2 regions of the Paraburkholderia sp. SIMBA_053 genome follow, and region 2 is predicted to be linked to the other one. Evidence: riboswitches for the same ligand, from Rfam matches in the RefSeq annotation. Region 2 holds a riboswitch; the other holds the start of a gene.
The links. A riboswitch is a leader RNA that binds a small molecule or an ion and turns the genes downstream of it on or off. The one in region 2 is predicted to bind thiamine pyrophosphate.
Positions count from the first base shown of each region.

Region 1: another riboswitch for thiamine pyrophosphate. It lies ahead of thiC (phosphomethylpyrimidine synthase ThiC); the one in region 2 lies ahead of SB753_RS28130 (FAD-dependent oxidoreductase).

Region 1 covers NZ_JAWRXU010000002.1:176,184-186,808, reverse strand. Annotated here, with positions in the region: gene SB753_RS07395 (FAD-dependent oxidoreductase) at 314-2,347, shown strand; gene SB753_RS07390 (EamA family transporter) at 2,417-3,346, opposite strand; gene SB753_RS07385 (pentapeptide MXKDX repeat protein) at 3,770-4,015, opposite strand; gene SB753_RS07380 (molybdopterin-dependent oxidoreductase) at 4,129-4,920, opposite strand; gene SB753_RS07375 (cytochrome b/b6 domain-containing protein) at 4,953-5,591, opposite strand; gene SB753_RS07370 (DUF1223 domain-containing protein) at 5,618-6,472, opposite strand; gene SB753_RS07365 (GreA/GreB family elongation factor) at 7,030-7,449, shown strand; TPP riboswitch at 7,690-7,808, shown strand; gene thiC (phosphomethylpyrimidine synthase ThiC) at 7,900-9,831, shown strand; gene SB753_RS07355 (glycine zipper 2TM domain-containing protein) at 10,097-10,309, shown strand; gene SB753_RS07350 (hypothetical protein) at 10,531-10,625, shown strand, end outside.
Region 2 covers NZ_JAWRXU010000013.1:66,624-77,248, forward strand. Annotated here, with positions in the region: gene SB753_RS28095 (VacJ family lipoprotein) at 1-1,047, opposite strand, end outside; gene mlaD (outer membrane lipid asymmetry maintenance protein MlaD) at 1,059-1,589, opposite strand; gene mlaE (lipid asymmetry maintenance ABC transporter permease subunit MlaE) at 1,678-2,445, opposite strand; gene SB753_RS28110 (ABC transporter ATP-binding protein) at 2,454-3,275, opposite strand; gene thiE (thiamine phosphate synthase) at 3,369-4,481, opposite strand; gene SB753_RS28120 (thiazole synthase) at 4,478-5,293, opposite strand; gene thiS (sulfur carrier protein ThiS) at 5,329-5,526, opposite strand; gene SB753_RS28130 (FAD-dependent oxidoreductase) at 5,596-6,726, opposite strand; TPP riboswitch at 6,945-7,068, opposite strand; gene SB753_RS28135 (ABC transporter ATP-binding protein/permease) at 7,450-9,201, shown strand; gene SB753_RS28140 (SDR family NAD(P)-dependent oxidoreductase) at 9,198-10,058, shown strand; gene SB753_RS28145 (hypothetical protein) at 10,268-10,625, shown strand, end outside.

The DNA.
Region 1 (10,625 bases), on a different contig from region 2:
GCGCACGCTTAAAGACAGTGCCATCTGAAACCGTGTTCGATGCGTTGTTCGAACGGTCCCGGTCCGGCTGTCCTTCGCGAAGCACTCCCTCCTATCCCTGCGCGCATTACGCCTTTTCAGGGCGCCGCGCGGTCCATTCGATGGACGCACGCAATGAGCAATGGCTGTGCCGCAACCATCGATTTGGCTTATCGAGGCGTGACAATGTCTTACCGGGCAACATCTTGCGAGCATTAGAAGCTTTCCTCAGATGGTGGTCGCGATCGCGCGGTGTATCGTTCGTGCGCATCCCATACTTACAACGGCAGCCTGTATGTCTTACCAACACTTACTCGCGGAGCTGGACCTCGGTTTCACCCGCCTGCGCAATCGCGTTGTGATGGGCTCCATGCATACCGGCATGGAAGACCGCTTCTGGAATTATCCAAAGCTGGCCGCGTATTTTCGTGAGCGAGCGAAGGGCGGCGCTGGTCTGATCGTCACCGGCGGCATCTCGCCGAATCGCGAAGGATGGCTGCTGCCGTTCGGCGGCACGCTCAACTCAGTATTCGATCTGCGCAATCATCGACTGCTCACGCAGGCGGTTCACGAAGAAGGCGGCAAGATCGCGCTGCAGATCCTGCACGCGGGGCGTTACGGGTATCAGCCGCTAGTTGTGTCGGCATCGGCTTTGAAGTCGCCGATCTCGAAGTTCAAGCCGCGCGCGCTGAGCATTGCCGGCATTGCGAAGACGGTGCGCGACTACGCGCGCTGCGCGAAGCTCGCTCAACGCGCGGGCTATGACGGCATCGAGATCATGGGCAGCGAAGGCTACCTGCTCAACCAGTTCCTTTGCCCGCGCACCAACCGGCGCACGGACCGCTACGGCGGCGGCATCGAAAACCGCATGCGGATTGCGCGCGAGATCGTCGAGCGGGTTCGCGAGGTTTGCGGGAAGCGCTTTATCGTCGTGTATCGGCTCTCGCTGATCGATCTGGTGGAAGGCGGCAATACGTGGGATGAAACCGTGCAGGTCGCGCAGGCGCTCGAAGCAGCGGGCGTGACGATGTTCAACACCGGCATCGGCTGGCACGAGGCGCGCGTGCCGACCATCGTCACCTCGGTGCCGCGCGCCGCGTTCGCCGCGCTGAGCGCGCGACTGAAGGCCGCGGTGAAGGTGCCGGTGATCGTCTCGAACCGCATCAACACGCCTGAGGTCGCGGAGGCATTGATCGCCGACGGCGCCGGCGATCTGGTCTCGATGGCAAGACCGCTGCTCGCCGATCCGGAGTTCGTGCTGAAAACCGCCGAAGGACGCGCGCACGAAATCAACACCTGTATTGCGTGCAATCAGGCGTGTCTCGATCATACGTTCAGGAATCAGCGCGCAACCTGCCTCGTCAATCCGCGCGCGGGGCGCGAAACCGAGCTGGTGTATCGACCGCTCGCGGGTCCCCAACTCGTGCGCGCTATCGCGGTGGTCGGTGCGGGACCGGCGGGGCTGTCGGCGGCGACGGTTGCAGCGTCGCGCGGACATCGCGTCACCTTGTTCGATGCAGGCGCAACGATCGGCGGCCAGTTCAATCTGGCCATGCGCGTGCCGGGCAAGGAAGAATTCAGCGAGACGATCCGCTATTTCCAAAGCCAGCTGGAACGGCATTGCGTCGACGTGCGGCTCGGTACGCGCGTCGACCCAGCGCTCCTCGCCGCCGGTGCTTACGACGACATCGTGATCGCAACCGGCATCGTGCCGCGTCGGCCCGCAATCGCGGGTATCGATCTGCCCAATGTTCTGTCGTACGTGGAAGTGCTGCGCGGCGCGCCTGTAGGACGCCGCGTCGCCGTGATCGGCGCGGGAGGCATCGGCTTCGACCTCAGCGAATTCCTGCTGCATCCCACTGGCGAGCCTTTGCCGATGCCGCGCGATGCGTGGCTAGACGAATGGGGTGTCGATCTTTCCGTGAGCGAACGCGGCGGTTTGAAGCCGCCCGCTGCGGCTAGGCCGTTCCGGCAAATCTGGCTGTTGCAACGCAAAGCGGGCAAGCTCGGCACAGGGCTCGGCAAGACTTCGGGCTGGGTGCATCGAGCGACGCTCGCGCGAAACGGCGTGAAGATGCTGGCCGGGGTGTCGTACCTGGAAATCAGCGAGCGCGGTTTGAAGATCGCGCATGGCGGCGTCGAAGAATGGCTGGAGGTCGACAACATCGTCGTGTGTGCAGGGCAGGAATCGCTGCGCGATCTGCATCCGCGGGAACCGGCGGATGCCGGCGGCCCACGCTATCACGTGATTGGCGGCGCGGCGCTCGCCACCGAGCTGGATGCCAAGCGTGCAATCCGCGAAGGCGCGGAACTGGCCGCACGGCTTTGACGCAGGACATCTACGGAAATGGGCGGAGTCGCGTGCGCGCCCTGCCCGTACCGCCGCAGGCGTCGCCTTTCAGGCGAGCCCTTTCTTCCGATAATCGAGCCAGAATGACAAGCCCACGCTGACCAGGATCACGACCGTCGCGATCACCGTCGAGTGCGTAACGGGCTCGCCGAGCAGCAACGCGCCGAGCGCCACCGCAACCACCGGATTCACGTACATGCAACTGCTCGCAATGATCGGGCTCGTATGCCGTATGAGAAAACCGTAGGCGACGTAGGCGGCCATGGTCCCGATCAGCATCAGATAGACGAACGCGAGCAGCGGGAGGAAATGCACTTCGAGCATGCGCTCGCCCGAAACCCAGGCGACCATGGTCGACATTGCGCCGCCAAGGCCGATCTGCAGCGACGTGGACAAAAACAGGTCCGACGGCAGCTTAAGACGCCCCGCGAGATGCGCGCCGCCCGCCCAGAAGAGCGCCCCGCATAGAATCGCGAGACTGCCGCCCGCCGAACCGGGCGCACTGTCGCCATGGCTCAGGATCGCGATACCGACCAGCCCGAGCCCGACCGCGAACCACTCGCCTTTGCCGATCTTGCGTCCCGCCACGGCAGCGATCACCGTCGCAAAGAGCGGCACGGTCGCGACCATTACCGCGGCTGTGCCCGTGCCGACCGTGCGCATGCCGTACGCCAGCATGCCGCTCGACAGCCCGACCAGCATCGTACCGACGAGGCCGGCGTTGCGGATCTCCGCCGCGCTCGGCCAAACCGGATTGCGGCGAGCCGCGAAAACGAACAGCCCGACGCCCGCGAAAAGATTGCGCAGGCCGGACATCAGCAACGGCGGAAACGAGCCTAGCGCAACATGGACTGCAAGATAGGTCGAGCCCCACACCACATAAACGACGCCGAGCGCGAGCGCGATCTGCCCGTTGCGCGACTGCGGCAGACGGATCGGGAAACCACGAGAAAACCGGCTTGGAAGTTCCAGCGACATCGTTTCAACCCGCCCATGCCGTTCGAGGCGCCCGCTGGGGGGACGGCGGACACCGCATCGGCGATGCGGTCAGGCGGGCGAGGCTGGCAGACATGGTGGTGGAGCGAAGTACGAAGGTTGGCTAACAGAGAAAGCCAGACGGGACATGCAACGCCGCGCCGGTCGAGCGGTGGCTCTGGCGGATTCGCGGCTGACACGCGCCGAATTCGTGGCGCGCATCGCATTATGCAGTAAGCGCCCACCGCGCCATGCGAAAGAATCGTAACTTTTGGTGCGCATGCAACAAAAAGCCGGGGCGTAACCGCACCCCGGCTTTCTGTCTGGATTTGAGCGCCAAGCGCCGCTTCATGCAACGTGCATCGGAACCACCCGGGCGGCGCAAGCCGCACCGGGCACGCAAAATAAGCGGCTATGGCGGCCCGCCTAGTTGCTCATCGCGCCCGACGCGTCGTGTTTCATGCCCATTGCGTCGCCTTTTTTCATCTTGTCGTGCTTCATTGTGTCCTTCTTCATGTGGTCTTTCGACATGCCGTCCTTGGACATGGAATCTTTCGACATCGAATCATGCGACATCGAATCGTTGGACATCGCGCCGCTTGCCTGCGCGAATGCGGCGCCGCCGCTCATCAGAAAGGTGACGGCCACTGCTGCGATTGCAAATTTCTTCATGGGATAACTCCGTTTGTTGTGGATCAATCGAACCGGCCGTAGCCGGCGTATTTCCGAAGCTTCTGCCGCCCGGGGTCGCGCATGCGCGCGGCGCATGCGGCGACCCGCGCGCGTCAGGAGCCTCCGAACCAGTTGTAGCCCTGGTCGACCCAATAGCCGCCAGGATACGTGTTGGTGACGAACATCTCGACGATGTGCTTCGGGTTCTTGTAGCCGAGCTTGGTCGGCATGCGCAGCTTCATCGGGAAGCCGTATTTCGCGGGCAGGCGCTCGCCGTCGTACGAAAACGTGAGCAGCGTCTGCGGGTGCAGCGCGGTGGGCATGTCGATGCTTTCGTAGTAGTCGTCCGCGCATTTGAAGCCGACGTACTTCGCACTCGTGTCCGCGCCGATGCGACGCAGAAAATCGCCGAACGGCGTGCCGCCCCAACGACCTATCGCGCTCCACCCTTCCACGCAGATATGCCGTGTGATCTGCTCCGCGTGCGGCAGCGCGTACAACTCCGGCAAGCTCCAGACGCGCTGGCCGGTCACGAGGCCGCTGATTTTCAGCTTGTAGCCGGAAGCGTCGACCTGCGGCACCTCGTCGACACCGTAGTAGGCATTGAATGGAAACGGCCGCGTGATCTGCGCTTCGGTGTAAGTCGGCGCCAGCTGTCTCGGATCGAACAGCGCGGCTTGCGCGCGATCGTTCAGGCGCGAGACGGCAGTGAGAAACTTGTTGACCGATTCGTCGTCGGTCAGCGAGCAGCCGGTCAGCATCGACAAACCGCCAAGCGACAGTAGCTGCTTGCCGAAGAGACGCCGCGACGGCATCGAAAGCTCGCGCCTGACGTCGATCAGGATCGACTCGCGGTCCAGTTTGCCAGCGACATTCGTCGCAGCGTTTTTAATGAGCTTGTTCATGATTCGGTATCCGTAACATTCGCGCGAAGCATTTATCGACCGCGCAACATGGCAAGCAGCGAGCGAGGCACGAGCGCAACCATCGCCAGATGAACGACGATGAACGCGGCCATCAGCGCCATCGCGCAGAAGTGGACGATGCGGGCGTTGTCGTAGCCGCCCATCAACTCGCGCAGCAGCGGGAACTGCACCGACTTCCAGATCGCGAGCCCAGACAGCACCAGCACGAGCAGATCGAGGACGACGAACAGGTAGGCGAATTTCTGCACCGCGTTGTAGACCCGCAAGTCCGCGTGCGACAGCTTGCCGGTCAACGCGGCGATGAAATCGTGCAACACCGCGCGCGGCGAGACCGGCAAGAACTTGCGGAAGAAACGTCCGGTCGCAAGGTTCAGCGCGAGATACGCGAGGCCGTTGAAAACCAGCAGCCACATCGCTGCGAAATGCCATTGCAATGCGCCGCCGAGCCAACCGCCGAGCGTGATTTCCGTCGGAAAACGGAACGCGGGAAAGACCGGCGACGCGTCGTAAATGCGCCATCCCGACAGCATCATGACGATCGCCGCGAGTGCGTTGAGCCAATGCGTGATGCGCACCCATACCGGATGTATCACGCCGCTGGAGGGCGCGGCAGGCGGTGCGCTGTCGCGAACAACATGAGGCGTTGCCATGGGAATCTCCGTTGATTGACGCGAGCTCAATGGCAGGCAGCCAGTTCGGCCACCTGCAGCACGTCGCCGGTTGCTGCGTTCTGGACAAAAGCAACTACGCCGAATCTGTCGGTCGACGCGTTTGCGTTCCTGTTGGTATCGGCATTGGTATCGGCATCGTCGAAACGAATGTCGCGAGTAATCTGCGCATTGCCGCCGACGAGCGGCACCGGCCCGATCCATTGCCGCACCACTCGTTCGTGATGCAATGTCGCGCCGCGGTTTTCGCCGGCGCCGACCTGCGAGCTCAGCGAGTTTTCATACACCGCGACGTAGGCATCGAGCGGCCCGGCGGTATCGGCAGCCTTGCTGTCAAAGCGCGCTGCGACGTTGAATGCGCCGCCCGTCTGCGGCTTCAGTTCGAGGGCGACATTCGCTCGTGCCGGCTCAGCCACGAGCTTGCCCACGCGACCTTCGAAACTGTCGCGTTGCGACCAGCTTCGCAACTCGCGCCCCGCCACGAAAACTTCAGGCGTGTAGATGGTGTGGCCGCCCGCAAGATCGGTGAGCGTCTGCTGACGTTCCGTGAAGCGGTGCTGCGAGAAGCGATCCGTCCAACCGAGGCTGTTCCAGTAGTCGACGTGCAGCGCCAGAGGCACGATGCTTTGCGTCGAACCGCTGTGCTTCCATTGGCTGAGCCACTGGTCGGCGGGCGGACAGCTATTGCACCCTTCGCTGCTGTACAACTCGACGAGTGCAACGCGATGCGCTGGACTACGCGCGCTGCACATCGCGCCGGCTGCATTTGCCAGACCGCTTGCGGACAACATGGCTATTGCACTGAAGACTGCAACGGCTCGAACGAACGGTCGGCGTGCGCGGCGCATAACGATTGATTGCATGACCTGCTCCTATCGGGATCTGCACGTTTGTCGATGCGCGCAGCAGGTTATGACAGTCCCCCGCAAATTTTTTTGCCTGACGTTTGCACGCGTGTTCATCGCATCACCGTTTGGCGCGGCCCGACTTACAGCGGCGAAATGTTCGCGAAGGTCGTTGAAAGACGCCGTGCTAACATGCCCTTAATCACTGCGCCGCTCGCTGTCGTCACAGTCATCGTCAGCTACAAGCGGCGCGTCGCCCATCTCCACTCGACAACTGCCGGCCCTTCAATGCGTTCTCCGACTTCACGCGCCCACATTCGCTTGCGCCCCCGCCGCGCAAGTGGATGCGCGCGCGTGCAGTTCGCGCCGCATTCCGCCGAGGAGCCGTCGCGAACGCTTCCGCCAGAAACGCTTCCGCTTCTCGCCGCCCGGCGCCCCACCTGACGCAGCTCGCTTCCTTGCCTGAAGCCGCGTCGTCCCCAAGGGGACTTTCGGGGCGCCGGGCCGATCACATCCGCATGATGTTTCCTCACACAGATTGCAGCCATATTGCAGATCGAATTGGAGTAGCCGCCGTGAAAACGACCAGAAGGACCAAGCAGTGTTACCTCACCGAACTCGACGTCGCCCGTCTTGAGAAGCACGCCGCTGCACCCGGCGCGGACGCACGTTTGCACGACATGCTCGACGACGTACTGGAGCGCGCGGTTATCGTCGATTCGCGCGAGATTCCGGCCAACGTGGTCACGATGAACTCGCAGGCGACGCTCGTCGACGAAAGCAGCGGTGAGCACATGACCTGGACCGTCGTCTATCCGCCCGACGCCGACTTCGCGCATGGCCGCCTGAATGTGTTCTCGCCAGTCGGCCTTGCGCTTCTCGGCGCGAAACGCGGCGAGCAGATCCGCTTCGTGCCGCCAAGCGGTGCCGAAAAGGTGCTGAAGCTCGAAAAGATCCTGTACCAGCCCGAAGCCTCGGACGATTTCACGCTGTAAGCAAACAGGCCGCGTGGCATAAGTGCTGCAGCGCGTCATACGCGGCACGCCCGTCAATACAAGGATAGTGCGCAAATAGCGGATCGGCGGGCTGCGACGCGATGCGACGTCTTGCGCTTTCGCTCCCGCATATAGCCCCGGCCCGCAAGGGCGCTGCGCTTCGCGCACGACGCACATACCGATCGCACACAGCATTGCAGACGGGTTGCCAAGCGGCGCCCGCCCGGTGTATCGTGTGCGCTGCTAACGCGGGGGTCCTGCGATGCACGGGAGTTGGAGGTCCGTGCCACGTGGGTGAGAAATACCCTTTGAACCTGATCTGGATAATGCCAGCGCAGGGAAGCGTACGGATTTCGCACTCCAGCCCTTGTGCCTCATCTCTCGCGAATTCCGACTACTTCCGTCTCGTCTCCTGCTTAGCGGCCCACATTGCTTTGACGGAGAACACGCATGAACGCCAACCCGAAGTTTCTTTCCGCCGACGCCCACGTCGACGAAGCCGCCGTCGCGCCGCTGCCGAATTCCCGCAAGGTCTACGTGACCGGCTCGCGCCCCGACATCCGCGTGCCGATGCGCGAAATCACGCAATCAGACACGCCAGACAGCTTCGGCGGTGAAAAGAATCCGCCCGTCTACGTCTACGATACGTCGGGTCCCTACTCCGATCCCGAAGCGAAGATCGACATCCGCGCCGGCTTGCCCGCGCTGCGTCAGCGCTGGATCGAAGAACGCGGCGATACGGAACCGCTCTCCGGCCTCACGAGCGACTACGGCCGCGAGCGCGCCGCCGATCCCGCGACCGCCGAATTGCGCTTTCAAGGCCTGCATCGCACGCCGCGCCGTGCGATGCCCGGCAAGAACGTGTCGCAGATGCACTACGCGCGCAAAGGCATCATTACGCCGGAAATGGAGTACATCGCGATTCGCGAGAACCAGCGCCGCGCGGAATATCTCGAGACGCTGAAGACAAGCGGTCCGAACGGCGAAAAGCTCGCCGCCATGATGGGCCGTCAGCATCCGGGCCAGGCGTTCGGTGCGAGCGCGTTTGGTCCGAACGGCCTCACCGAAATCACGCCGGAATTCGTGCGCGACGAAGTTGCGCGCGGCCGCGCGATCATCCCGAACAACATCAATCACCCGGAAAGCGAGCCGATGATCATCGGCCGCAACTTCCTCGTGAAGGTGAATGCGAACATCGGCAACTCGGCGGTGACATCTTCGATCGGCGAGGAAGTCGACAAGATGACGTGGGCCATCCGCTGGGGCGGCGACACGGTGATGGATCTGTCGACCGGCAAACACATTCACGAAACGCGCGAGTGGATCATCCGCAATTCGCCGGTGCCGATCGGCACGGTGCCGATCTATCAGGCGCTCGAAAAGGTCAACGGCAAGGCCGAGGACCTTACGTGGGAGATCTTCCGCGACACGCTGATCGAACAGGCCGAGCAAGGCGTCGATTACTTCACGATTCATGCGGGCGTGCGTTTGCAGTATGTGCCGCTAACCGCCAAGCGCATGACCGGTATCGTGTCGCGCGGCGGTTCGATCATGGCGAAGTGGTGCCTCGCGCATCACAAGGAAAGCTTCCTGTACGAGCATTTCGAAGACATCTGCGAAATCATGAAGGCGTATGACGTGGCCTTCTCGCTCGGCGACGGCCTGCGTCCCGGCTCGATTTACGACGCGAACGACGAAGCGCAACTCGGCGAATTGAAGACGCTCGGCGAGCTTACGCAGATCGCATGGAAGCACGACGTGCAGACGATGATCGAAGGCCCCGGCCACGTGCCGATGCAGTTGATCAAGGAGAACATGGACCTGCAACTCGAATGGTGTGACGAAGCGCCGTTCTACACGCTCGGGCCGCTCACCACCGACATCGCTCCCGGTTACGATCACATCACGTCGGGCATCGGCGCGGCAATGATCGGCTGGTTCGGCACCGCCATGCTCTGCTACGTGACGCCGAAGGAACACCTGGGCTTGCCGAACAAGGACGACGTGAAGACCGGCATCATCACGTACAAGCTCGCCGCGCACGCCGCCGATCTGGCGAAGGGCCATCCGGGCGCGCAGGTGCGTGACAATGCATTGAGCAAGGCGCGCTTCGAATTCCGTTGGGAAGATCAGTTCAACCTCGGTCTCGATCCGGATAAGGCACGCGAATTCCACGACGAAACGCTGCCGAAGGATTCCGCAAAGGTCGCGCATTTCTGCTCGATGTGCGGCCCGCATTTCTGCTCGATGAAGATCACGCAGGACGTGCGCGAATTCGCGGCGCAACAGGGCGTCACCGACGACGAGGCGCTGAAAAAAGGCATGGAAGTGAAATCCATCGAGTTCATGAAGAAAGGCGCCGAGATCTATCAGCGGCAGTAAAAGCCACGCGGTTCTCGCACCGGTGACAGCCGCGCGCGCATTTCGATGCGCGCGCAACGTCTAGCAACACAAAGCCCGCCATTGGCGGGCTTTTTTTCGCCTGCTGTTCAGGTACGGCTCCTGCTACGCGTTGGGAAACATTTGATTACGAAACCGTCAGTCTGCTGACAACCTCATACATCTGGAAACTGTCCACAGCGATAAGATCAATTCAGGAACGCAATACGACAGGCGGCTTCCAATCACAACAAAGGGAGTGAGCATCATGAAATCGATTCGTAAATTGGGTTCGCTCGCGATGATCGTCGCGGTTGTCGCGAGTCTTTCGGCCTGCGAGGGAATGAGTACGCGGCAACGGGATACCGCAATCGGCGCGGGCGTCGGCGGTGCCGCCGGTGCGGTCATTGGAGGCAGTGCGCTTTCCACGCTCGGCGGCGCGGCCGTGGGCGGCGTGATTGGTAATCAGGTCGGCAAGTAAGCTTCGTTACTCCTCAGCGGTGAAACGCGAGCCCGGGTGCAATGCCCTGCTCGCTTTCCGCTGACAAGACGTGCGCCGGGAAATGCCGTAAAACGAGGCGAAATACGCCGTTACGGTTTTGCAATCCTCTTTGCGCCGCGTGAGCGTAAGCTCGTGCAATGACGTACCGACGAAGGCGTCGGCTGCGTCGCTCGCAAGTAGTTTGCATACCGGAGCTCGTCATGAAGTCCCGCCTGATTGACTCTTCTCATCCCGTTCACATGCTGTCGCGGCTCCGCACGCGCCAACGTATTTCTACCAGCGGTTGCATCGGCCG
Region 2 (10,625 bases):
TTTGAATGACGGGATGTTGAACCGTGTGGGCGGCACAAGCTGTCCCGCCGGGATCTGCGTGGTTTCGGGGCCGCCGTTCAAATCGAGCGGCGGCGTTTCCGAGCTGCCCGAAGCGGACTCGGGCGCCGCGGCGTTGTTGGCCGTTCCGGTTCCCGAAGCGGCTTGAGGCGGCGTCGCGGCGCTCGCACCCGACGCGGCCGACGCCTTTGCGGCAGCACTGTTCGTTCCAGCCGCGCCCGCCGTTCCCGTCACCGCGCCTGCCGGCGCACCGGCGGCCGTGCCGTCGACGTCTTCGTATTTCGGCAGCGGCGCTTCGTCGCCATAGTTCGGCAACGCCTGCGACTGCTTGCCGTCCGACAACAGATACTGACGACGCTGCAAATACGCGTTACGCACGAACGAATACTTGTCGAGCGCGGCGCCTTCCAGCACATCGCTCGCGTTAAGCAGATTCGCGCGCGTATTGACAATGTTGAGGCCATACAGCGCCCAGCTCAAACCCGCCGGATCCACATAACTAAGCGGGTTCACATAGTAGTTGCCGATGGAACCCACCGCGTCGCGCACCGTGCTCGGCCCGAACAGCGGCAACACCAGGTACGGACCTGCCGGCACGCCATAGTGGCCGAGCGTCAGGCCGAGGTCGTTGTCGTGCTTCGGCAGCTTGGCAAGCGTCGCTACGTCGAACAGACCGCCGACACCGAAGATCGTGTTGATCACGATCCGCATGATGTCCTGCACGCCGTCGGTGATCTTCAGCTGCAGCAGGTTGTTCGCCGCGATGTAGACGTCGCCGATGTTCGAGAAGAAGTTGGTCACGCTGTCGCGAATCGGCTGCGGCGTGATGAATACGTAACCCTTGGCGACCGGCTTTAGCGCGTACTGGTCCAGCTTGTCGTTGACCGTGAAGATGGTGCGGTTCAAGCCTTCGAGCGGATCGCCCTTGGTGGGCGTCTGCACCGTGGTGCAGCCGGCGATCAGCGCGGCGGCGACGGCCAATTTGGCCACCCGGAAGGCGCCAGCGCTCCCAGCGTGTGAGGTCTGCATTATTGTTCTCCTTATTGACCGGCGGAGCCGGAAGCAGGCAAGGCCGCCGCAGGCGCCGCGGATGCCGCGCCCGGCTTCGACGCGCCCGAATCAGCCGCTTTGCTATAGAGGAACTGCCCGATCAGGTTTTCGAGCACGATTGCCGATTGCGTCATCGAAATCGTGTCGCCGGCTTTGAGCATTTCGGAGTCGCCGCCTGGCTCCAGGCCAATGTATTGCTCGCCGAGAAGACCCGAGGTCAGGATCTTTGCCGACGTGTCTTTCGGAAACTGGTATTGCTTGTCGATGTCGATAGTGACGACCGCCTGATAGGCATTGCTGTCAAAACCAATCGAGGCGACGCGGCCAACCGTCACGCCCGCGCTCTTCACGGGCGCGCGCGCCTTCAATCCGCCGATATTGTCGAATTTCAGCTTAACCGGGTAGGTCGCCTGGAACGACAGCGAGCTCATGTTGCCGGCCTTGAGCGCGAGGAACAGCAACGCCACAAAACCCAGCACCACGAACAGGCCGACCCAGAAGTCGAGAGCAGTCTTTTTCATCGTCATCCCAAAGTGAATCTGCCGCGCCGCCGTTACTCCGCCGCGCGCGGCCACTGACGCGCCGCAGCGGAAAACATGCAGCGCAGTCTTAGCTGAACATCAGCGCGGTCAGCAGAAAATCGAGGCCGAGCACCGCAAGCGACGCGTACACGACAGTCTTCGTCGTGGCGCGCGACACGCCTTCCGGCGTCGGCTTGGCTTCATAGCCCTGAAAGAGCGCCACGAACGTCACCGCGAGACCGAACACCACGCTCTTGACGACACCCGCGCCCACGTCGCGCCAGACATCCACGCCGCCTTGCATTTGCGACCAGAACGCACCGGCGTCCACACCGATCAGCAGCACGCCGACCACATAGCCGCCCGCAATGCCTACCGCGCTGAAAATCGCGGCGAGAATCGGCATGGCAATGATGCCTGCCCACAGGCGCGGCGCGACCACGACCTTGACCGGGTCGACCGCCATCATTTCCATCGCGGTCAATTGTTCGCCGGCCTTCATCAGGCCGATTTCAGCAGTGAGCGAGGTGCCCGCGCGACCGGCGAACAGCAGCGCCGTGACGACCGGCCCGAGTTCGCGCACGAGCGATAGCGCGACCAGCAGCCCAAGCGCCTGCTCCGAGCCATAGCGATTCAACGTGTAGTAACCCTGCAGGCCAAGCACGAAGCCGACGAACAGCCCCGACACCGCGATGATCACCAGCGAATAATTACCTACGAAGTGGATCTGCTTCGTGACAAGACGCGGGCGGCGCAGCAGCGGGAAAAACTCGAGCACGAGGCGCAGGAAAAAGCGCGTCGCATAGCCGGCCGTGCCGAGGCCGTCGAGCACCGAGCGGCCGACCGAGCTGATCAGTGAACCGATCATGACTGACCTCCGCCGACGCCGAAATCCGCCGCCAGCGGCGTCTTGCTCGGATAGTGAAATTTGAACGGGCCGTCTGGCGCGCCGTCGATAAACTGCCGCACCGTCGGGTCCGTGGACGCACGCAGTTGTGCAGGTGTGCCCTCGGCATGGACGCCGCCGTTGGCCAGGAAATAAACGTAATCGGCGATCGCGAACGATTCCGGCACGTCGTGCGTCACCAGAATAGAAGTCGCGCCGAGCGCCTGATTGAGCGCCCGGATGAGGTTCGCCGTGATGCCGAGCGAGATCGGATCGAGGCCGGCGAACGGCTCGTCGTACATCATCAGTTCGGGGTCGAGGGCGATGGCGCGCGCGAGCGCCACGCGCCGTGCCATGCCGCCCGAAATCTCCGAGGGCAGCAGATCGCGCGCGCCGCGCAGGCCGACTGCGTTGAGCTTCATCAGCACGAGGTCGCGAATCAATTCCTCGGGAAGCTCCGTGTGCTCACGCAGCGCAAACGCGACGTTCTCGAACACCGACATGTCTGTAAACAGCGCGCCGAACTGGAACAACATACCCATCTTGCGGCGCAACGCGTACAGGCCCTCGCGCGTCTGCGCGCCGACGTTCTGGCCGTCGAACAGGATCTCGCCACGCTGCGCGCGCACCAGACCGCCGATCAGCCGCAGCACCGTGGTCTTGCCGCAACCCGAGCCGCCCATGACCGCGACGACCTGACCACGCTTGAAGCGCAGGTTCAGGTTCGACAGGACGAGCCGGTCGCCGTAACCGAAGTCGACATTGCGCAGCTCGAGTAAGGTCTCGGAGGGGGAAGACACTGACTGACAGTCCTTTTACACGGAAGGCCGAATTATAGGGCCATCATGCAAAAGTTGCCGTGAGGTGCCCTGTCCCTTAACGATTCATCGGGATTATCGCGTAAACCCTTGCTGCAGTGCGGAAACTGCGGCAGCGGGATCGGCGGCTTCTGTGACTGCGCGGACCACTGCGGCGCACCCCACGCCGGTCGCGAGCACCTCGGGCAGGACCTGCAGGTCAATCCCACCGATCGCGACCAGCGGCACGACGCCGTCAAGCAGCCGGACATAGCGGGCGAGGCGCTTGAGGCCCTGCGGCGCGGTGGGCATCACCTTGGTCGTGGTCGGAAACACCGCGCCCAGCGCGACGTAACTAGGACGAAAATGCAGCGCCTTCAGAATTTCGTAGAAACCGTGCGTTGAAAGTCCGAGACGTACACCCGCAGCGGCGATCGCCGACAGATCCGCGGTATGCACATCTTCCTGGCCGAGATGGACGCCGTAAGCGCCTGCATCGAGCGCGGCCTGCCAGTGGTCGTTGATGAAAACCTGCGCGTCGTGCTGGCGCCCCGCAGCAACGCAACGCGCGATTTCGCGCTGAAGTTCGTCGGCGGGATGGGCGGACTTCCGGCGTAGCTGCACCGTTTTCACGCCGAAGCCGACCACCCTTTCAACCCACTCCGCGCTCGGCAGAACCGGATAGAGACCGAGCCGCTCCGGGCAGCGCGGAAAGGCTTGGGCCGGCGCTTGCGGCAGACCGGCGAGGCGAGGGAAAGTGGCCAGATCGCAGGGGAAAGCGTCGCCCGCCGCGTTGGTCCGGGCTTCGTCGCCGTCGCGCCACGCGAGCGCCAGCACCAACGCGTCGTGCGGATCGAAACCGCAATCCAGAAATGCGGCCAGCGCGGGAATCCAGTCTTCCGCGAGATGCCCTTCAAGGCGATATTTCTCGCCGCCCAGGTGCAGCGTGGCCTTGTTCTCGGCGGCTTCGACGACCGCCGCGCCCTTTACCAGCCAGTGCGCCATCTGCCCCCCGTGCCGCGCGGCATCGGTGAGTACGATCAGATCGCCGCCGTTCGGCTCGTCGGGCGCGGTCAGGCAGATACGCCACGGCGCGTGGGTAGGCGGCCAGTCGCCAAGACGCGCGCGGATACGCTCGGTCGCCTCGGTGAGTTCATCGGCGGGCGGCCAGAACAGGTCGCGGTCTTTCAGAGCCAATGTTTGCGTCATGCAGCGCTCCCGTCCTGATGCCAGAACGGCATGCCGACCACCGGCGTGCTCGCGTGGGCGCTCTCCCGCTCGGCCATCGGTCCCGCGAGAAACGCCTGGCGCCCCGCTTCGACGCCCAGCGCGAAAGCGCGCGCCATCGCGTCCGGATGCGTGGCCTGCGACACGGCCGTGTTCAGCAGCACCCCGTCGAAGCCCCATTCCATCACCTGCGCCGCATGCGACGGCACGCCAAGCCCGGCGTCGACAATGAGCGGCACGTCCGGCAACCGCTCGCGCAGCACGCGCAAGCCGTACGGATTGATGACACCCTTGCCAGTGCCGATCGGCGCGCCCCACGGCATCAGCGCTTCGCAACCGGCATCCAGCAGACGGCGGCCGATCACGAGGTCTTCGGTGCAATACGGCAGCACCTTGAAGCCGTCTTTGACGAGCTTCGCGGCCGCTTCGATCAGGCCGACGGGATCGGGTTGCAACGTGTAGTCGTCGCCGATCAGTTCGAGCTTGATCCACTCGGTTTCGAAAATTTCACGCGCCATGTGCGCGGTCGCCACGGCCTCGCCGACGGTCAGGCACCCTGCCGTATTGGGCAATAGCGGCACGCCATGGCGCTTGAGCAGGTCGAAGAAGCCGGCTTCCGCGCCGCCTTCGTTCATCTGCCGGCGCAGCGCGACCGTCACCATGCCGGGCCGGGCGGCGTCGATGGAATCCGACAGCGATTGCAGCGACGGGTAACGCGACGTGCCAAGCAGCACGCGGCTCGCGAAGGGTTGGCCGTACAGCGTGAGCGCGTCGGCGGCCTGTGGGGTAGTCATTTGCATGTCCTGGTCTCCTGCAATGCGTGACGGCGTTAGCCGCCGGCCACGGGTTGCACGACATCGAGCTTGTCGCCCGGTTGCAGCGCGCGCGCCGCGTGCTGCGTGCGTGCGACGAAATCGCCGTTGAGCGCGACGGCGAATGGCGGCCGCGCGCCGTAAGCAGCGAGCGCATCGGCGACAGTCGCGCCTTCTGGCAGCGACAGCGGCTTCTGGTTGATGTGAATGTCCATGATGTTCGAATACGGTTCAGTCGATGGCTAAAGCACAAGTGCTGACGGTACTGCGGCACGGTTCGGCGCTCATGCCGGCTCCCGCGCACAATCGTGCTGGAAAAGCTCGCTCCAGCGCGCGCCGCGCTGCCAGTCCGCGAACGCGTCGGCGTTGCCGATGCGCCCGTCCAGCAGCGCCGTCGCGAAGCGCACGGCTTCGTCGGCGACTTCGGGCACGATCATGTAGCCGTGCCGGTAAAGGCCGTTCACCCGCAGCGTCTGCGCGCCGTCCCACAGCAATGCCGGCCGATGATCGGGCAAAGTCGGGCGGCACTGCGAATTCAGCTCCAGAATGCGCGCCTCGCCAAAGCCCGGATGCACGGAAAACGCAGCGCTCAAAAGCTCCAGTGCGGAACGCACGCTGACGGGCGACATGTCCTCGCCTTCCACCTCGGTTGCGCCGATCACGTAGAGATCGTCCTGCTTCGGTGCAATGTAGAGCGGATAACGCGGATGCAGCAGCCGCACCGGGCGCGTCAGGTTAATGCCTGGCGCATGCACGCGTGCGACCTCACCGCGAATGCCGCGCAGCGTCGGCAGCACGGGTTTGGCGCCGAGGCCGCGGCAGTCGATCGTGACGCGCGCGGGCGGCAGCGCAGCGTCGCTAACAGGTGTATTCCAGTGAGTCTGAACGCCGCGTTGCGCAAGCCCTGCCGCAAGCGCGCGAAGCACCTGGCGGTTATCGAGCTGGCCTTCGCGCGGCAGGAGCCACCCCTGACTAAAGCGTCCCGCCAGCGCCGGCTCGGCCGCACCGAGCTGCGCGCCGGCCAGCGTGACGAAGCCGCCGTCCAGCAATTCGGCCGGCGCGTTCGAACGCACGCGTCGTTCGAACAACGGCGCCTCGGTGCGATCCGCGTGATGCCAGACGACGAGCGTGCCATTGCGCTGAAAGAACACCGGTTCGGGCAGTTCGGCCAGCACTTGCGGCCAGGTATCGAGCGAGGTCGCGCCCAATCGCGTGATCAGAAGTTCGGCACTCGCGGCTTCGGCGAGCGGCGCCAGCATCGCTGCGGCGACCCACGCGGCGGCTTGCGAACCGGCTGCGTCGCCGCGCTCATAGAGCGCGACGCGATGCCCTTGCCCGGCGAGCCGCCACGCGACGAGACGCCCGCACAGGCCGCCGCCGAGCACCGCGAAATCGGGTTGTGCAGAGCGGCTCATCGTGCGCACTCCGATCCAATGCAACGCGCAATGGCAACGCAGTGCACGCCGCCGGCGACGTGACAAGGAGCAAGAAACATAACTGAAGAATAGGCGGTCATCGAGTCCTTTCCGTACGGCCAAAAAGAAGCGCGTACCCAGGACGAAACCGGCGGGCAAGGCCGGCCAGGCAATAGCGTGCTTCAATGAAGAACGCCGCCCGGCGGGGAATGGAAGACTGGTTGCTTCCGGAAACTTCCCGCGCCGGTATTACCCGGATCGGGTGCAAAGGGTCTCTCTCAGCCTCGCTGCCGCAGCGTGAAAATCACGCCGCTCAAGTGCGAAGCACCCCTGTTTCGTCGAAGGTCATTAGACCATAAAAGGCGCGGCGCTCGCAAACGAGCGGCGCGCGGCATCGCACGCGCCTTGATCCGGCACCGCCTTGGGCGTCGCCCATATCGGCGGCGCGGCGCTCTGGCACAATGCCAGCAGAGATGGCGCAGCGAATTCAGCATGACGCGAGGCCTGGCGGCGCAAAGTCGCGGCGACGCAGGCGAAACACCCGCAGCGCGATCGCCGGAAAACTCGCGCCAATCATTAATTTTCGCTTAAGGGCTTCGCGCCAGAATCGGCAATCGCACCGGTGGTGCTTGCCGGGTGTCGCCACCCGCACACGCACAAATATTCGCAATGGGCCGGCCTGCGTGGGTCGGCCCGAATGGAACAGCACTCCTCAGGACGCTCATGACAACGAATACATCCGCCAGCCCCGCGCTGCCCCCAGACGAGAAAGTCTCCGCCTGGAGCCTGATCAAGCCCTACTGGGTGTCGGAAGAACGCAAGACGGCGTGGGCGTTGCTTCTCGCGATCATCGTGATGAATCTGCTGGTCGTGTGGATCAACGTCCGGCTCAACCGCTGGAGCGCCGACTTCTACAACGCGCTGCAAACCAAGAATGTGCGCGACTTCCCACATTTGCTGATGGTGTTTTCGGGCCTCGCGTTCGGCTACATCATTCTCGCGGTCTACGGGCGTTACATGCGGCAGATGCTCGGGTTCCGCTGGCGTCAGTGGCTCACCACGCGCTATCTGAACGAGTGGCTGCACGACAGCGCGTTCTACCGGATCGAGCGCGACCGTCTTGCCGACAACCCCGACCAGCGGATCAGCGACGACCTTCAGTCGTTCGCCACCACCACGCTGTCGCTCACGCTCGATCTGCTGTCCACGGTCGTCACGCTGGTGTCGTTCATCACGATCCTGTGGTCGCTCGCCGGCGCGCTGACCATCACGCTCGGCGGCGTTCCGCTGCACATCCCCGGCTATATGGTCTGGGCGGCCGCGCTTTACGCGGTGGTCGGATCGCTCGTGATCCAGAAAGTCGGCCACCCGCTCGTGCCGATCAACTATCAGGCACAGAAAGTCGAAGCGGATTTCCGTTTCGGCCTGATCCGTCTGCGCGAAAACGCGGAGCAGATCGCGTTCTACAACGGCATGGACACGGAGAAGAAAAACGCGCATTCGCTGTTCGGCCGGATTCGCGACAACTGGTGGCAGGTCATGAAGTACACGAAGCGATTGACTTTCGTGCTGAGCTTCTATGGCCAAATCGCAATTATTTTCCCGCTCGTCGTGGCTGCGCCGCGTTACTTCGCGGGCGCCTTCACGTTCGGCGTGCTGATGCAGATTTCGAGCGCGTTCGGCACCGTCAGCGATTCGTTCTCGTGGTTCATCAACAGTTACTCGACACTCGTCGAGTGGCGCGCAACCGTGAACCGGTTGCGCGAATTCAAGCGGGTCGTGCATGCACCGCGTCTAAAGGAATCGGTGTCGCCGGCCACCGCGCACGGCGGCATCAACCTGCATTTCGTCGACGCCGACTCGCTCACCACCGACCGCCTGAAGCTCGCGCTGCCCAACGGCACTCCGCTGTCGCGCATCCGCGATATCGCGATCGAACCCGGCTCACGGTGGCTCGTGCGCGGCCCATCCGGCTCGGGCAAGAGCACGTTGATGCGCGCGCTCGCCGGCCTCTGGCCGTTCGGCGACGGCTCAATAGACGCGCCGGTCAACGCGCGGATGATGTTCATTCCGCAAGTCAGCTACATGCCGATCGGCACGCTGAAGGCTGCGCTCACCTATCCGTCGGCAGCCGACACATATACCGACGACGAATGCCGCGAGGCGCTCGTCACCTGCCATCTGTCGCAGTACGCGGACCGTTTGCAGGAATCGGGGCACTGGACGCGCATGTTGTCGCCGGGCGAGCAACAGCGCCTTGCCGCGGCACGCGTGCTGCTGCACAAGCCAGACTACCTGTTCCTCGATGAAGCGACGAGCGCGCTCGACGCCGAAAACGAAGCGCGGCTGTATCGCCTCTTCACCGAGCGCCTGCCGAAGGCGGCGATTGTCAGCGTCGCGCACCGCGAATCGCTTGCTGCGTTCCATGACGAGACGCTCGAAGTCGAGCGTGCCAGCGAAGCGGTCGCCGCATGAATTCCGGCAGCGGTGCGACGAGCGGCAGCAACGCGGCTTTCGAGCGCGTCGTACTGATCACGGGCGCGGGGTCGGGCATCGGGGCCGCGCTCGCCCGGCGGCTCTCGGCTCTGCGGATGGCCGAGCAGGAGACAAGCGCCGCGTCGACGACCCCGCCCGCGATCGACGCTCCACGCATTGCGCTGATGTTGCACGCACGCGGTGCCGATCACGAATCGCGTCAGCGTCTCACGCAAGTTGCCGCCGAGTGCAGCGCGAATGGCGCGGCCTGCGCCACCGTCTTCGGCGACCTCGCCGAGCGAGGCGCAGCCGAACATGTGGTGCATCAAACGCTTGCAACCTTTGGCGCGCTCGATCAACTGGTCGCCAACGCAGGCCACGCGCAGCGCCAAACGTTGCAGACACTCGATCCCGACACGCTGGGCGCGGCCTTCGCGGCGATGCCCGCCGCGTTCGCAGCGCTTGTGAAACGCGCCACGCCGGCACTCGAAACGTCGAGGCGCGGACGCGTGGTCGCGCTCAGTTCATTTGTCGCACACCGTTATCGCGCCGACGCGCCATTTGCCGCCACAGCGGCCGCCAAGGCGGCGCTGGAATCGCTCGCGAAAACCGCGGCCGCCGAACTCGCGCCGCATGGCGTGACCGTGAACTGCGTCGCGCCAGGCTATACGCGCAAGGATCGCGGGCCGAGCCCCGATAACGCCGCAGTGTGGACGCACGCGGCCGAGGCGACGCCGCTTGGCCACATCGCCGAGCCGGCCGACGTCGCGGCGCTGATTGCCTTTCTGCTTTCCGACGAAGCGCGTCACATCACCGGCCAGGTGATTCACGTCGACGGCGGTTTGACGCTGGGTTGAACTACCGGGCCGAGTCACCGACGCCACCGACGCAATCATCGCGCGGGCCGCACAAACGGCAAGATCCGGAAACACGAAAGAACAGTTCGAAAGCATTTGCGAAGCGGGCGAGCTTTTCCGCCCTTTGAAAAGAGCCGACAACAGCGACGATAGTCGTGCGAGCCGTCCCCGCGGCCCGCAGTCATTCACTGCTAACGGACTCTTCGCTCATGTCACTCGATCGCCGCTCTCCTCATTTCACTCATCGCCTCGCACTTGCTCTCGGCGCGGCCATGCTGCTCGCGAGCGCCGCGCAAGCAGCACAAACCACGCCGCCGAACGAGCCGGCTGACGTGTGCCCTGCGCTCAAGCACATCGTCGAGGCGTCCGATTTCAAGCAGTTGCATACGCAACCGGCCGCACAACTGCCGGGCGTCGCAAGTGCGGAAGATTGCCGCTCCAACGCGCACGCTTACGACTGCCACTGGCGCGCGCATTGGCAGGCCGACGGAGTGGTCAACGATCCGCTCGAAGAAATCGGCGCGGACATCGCCGCCTGCTTTCCGAACGTCGTGCACGACGTCAATA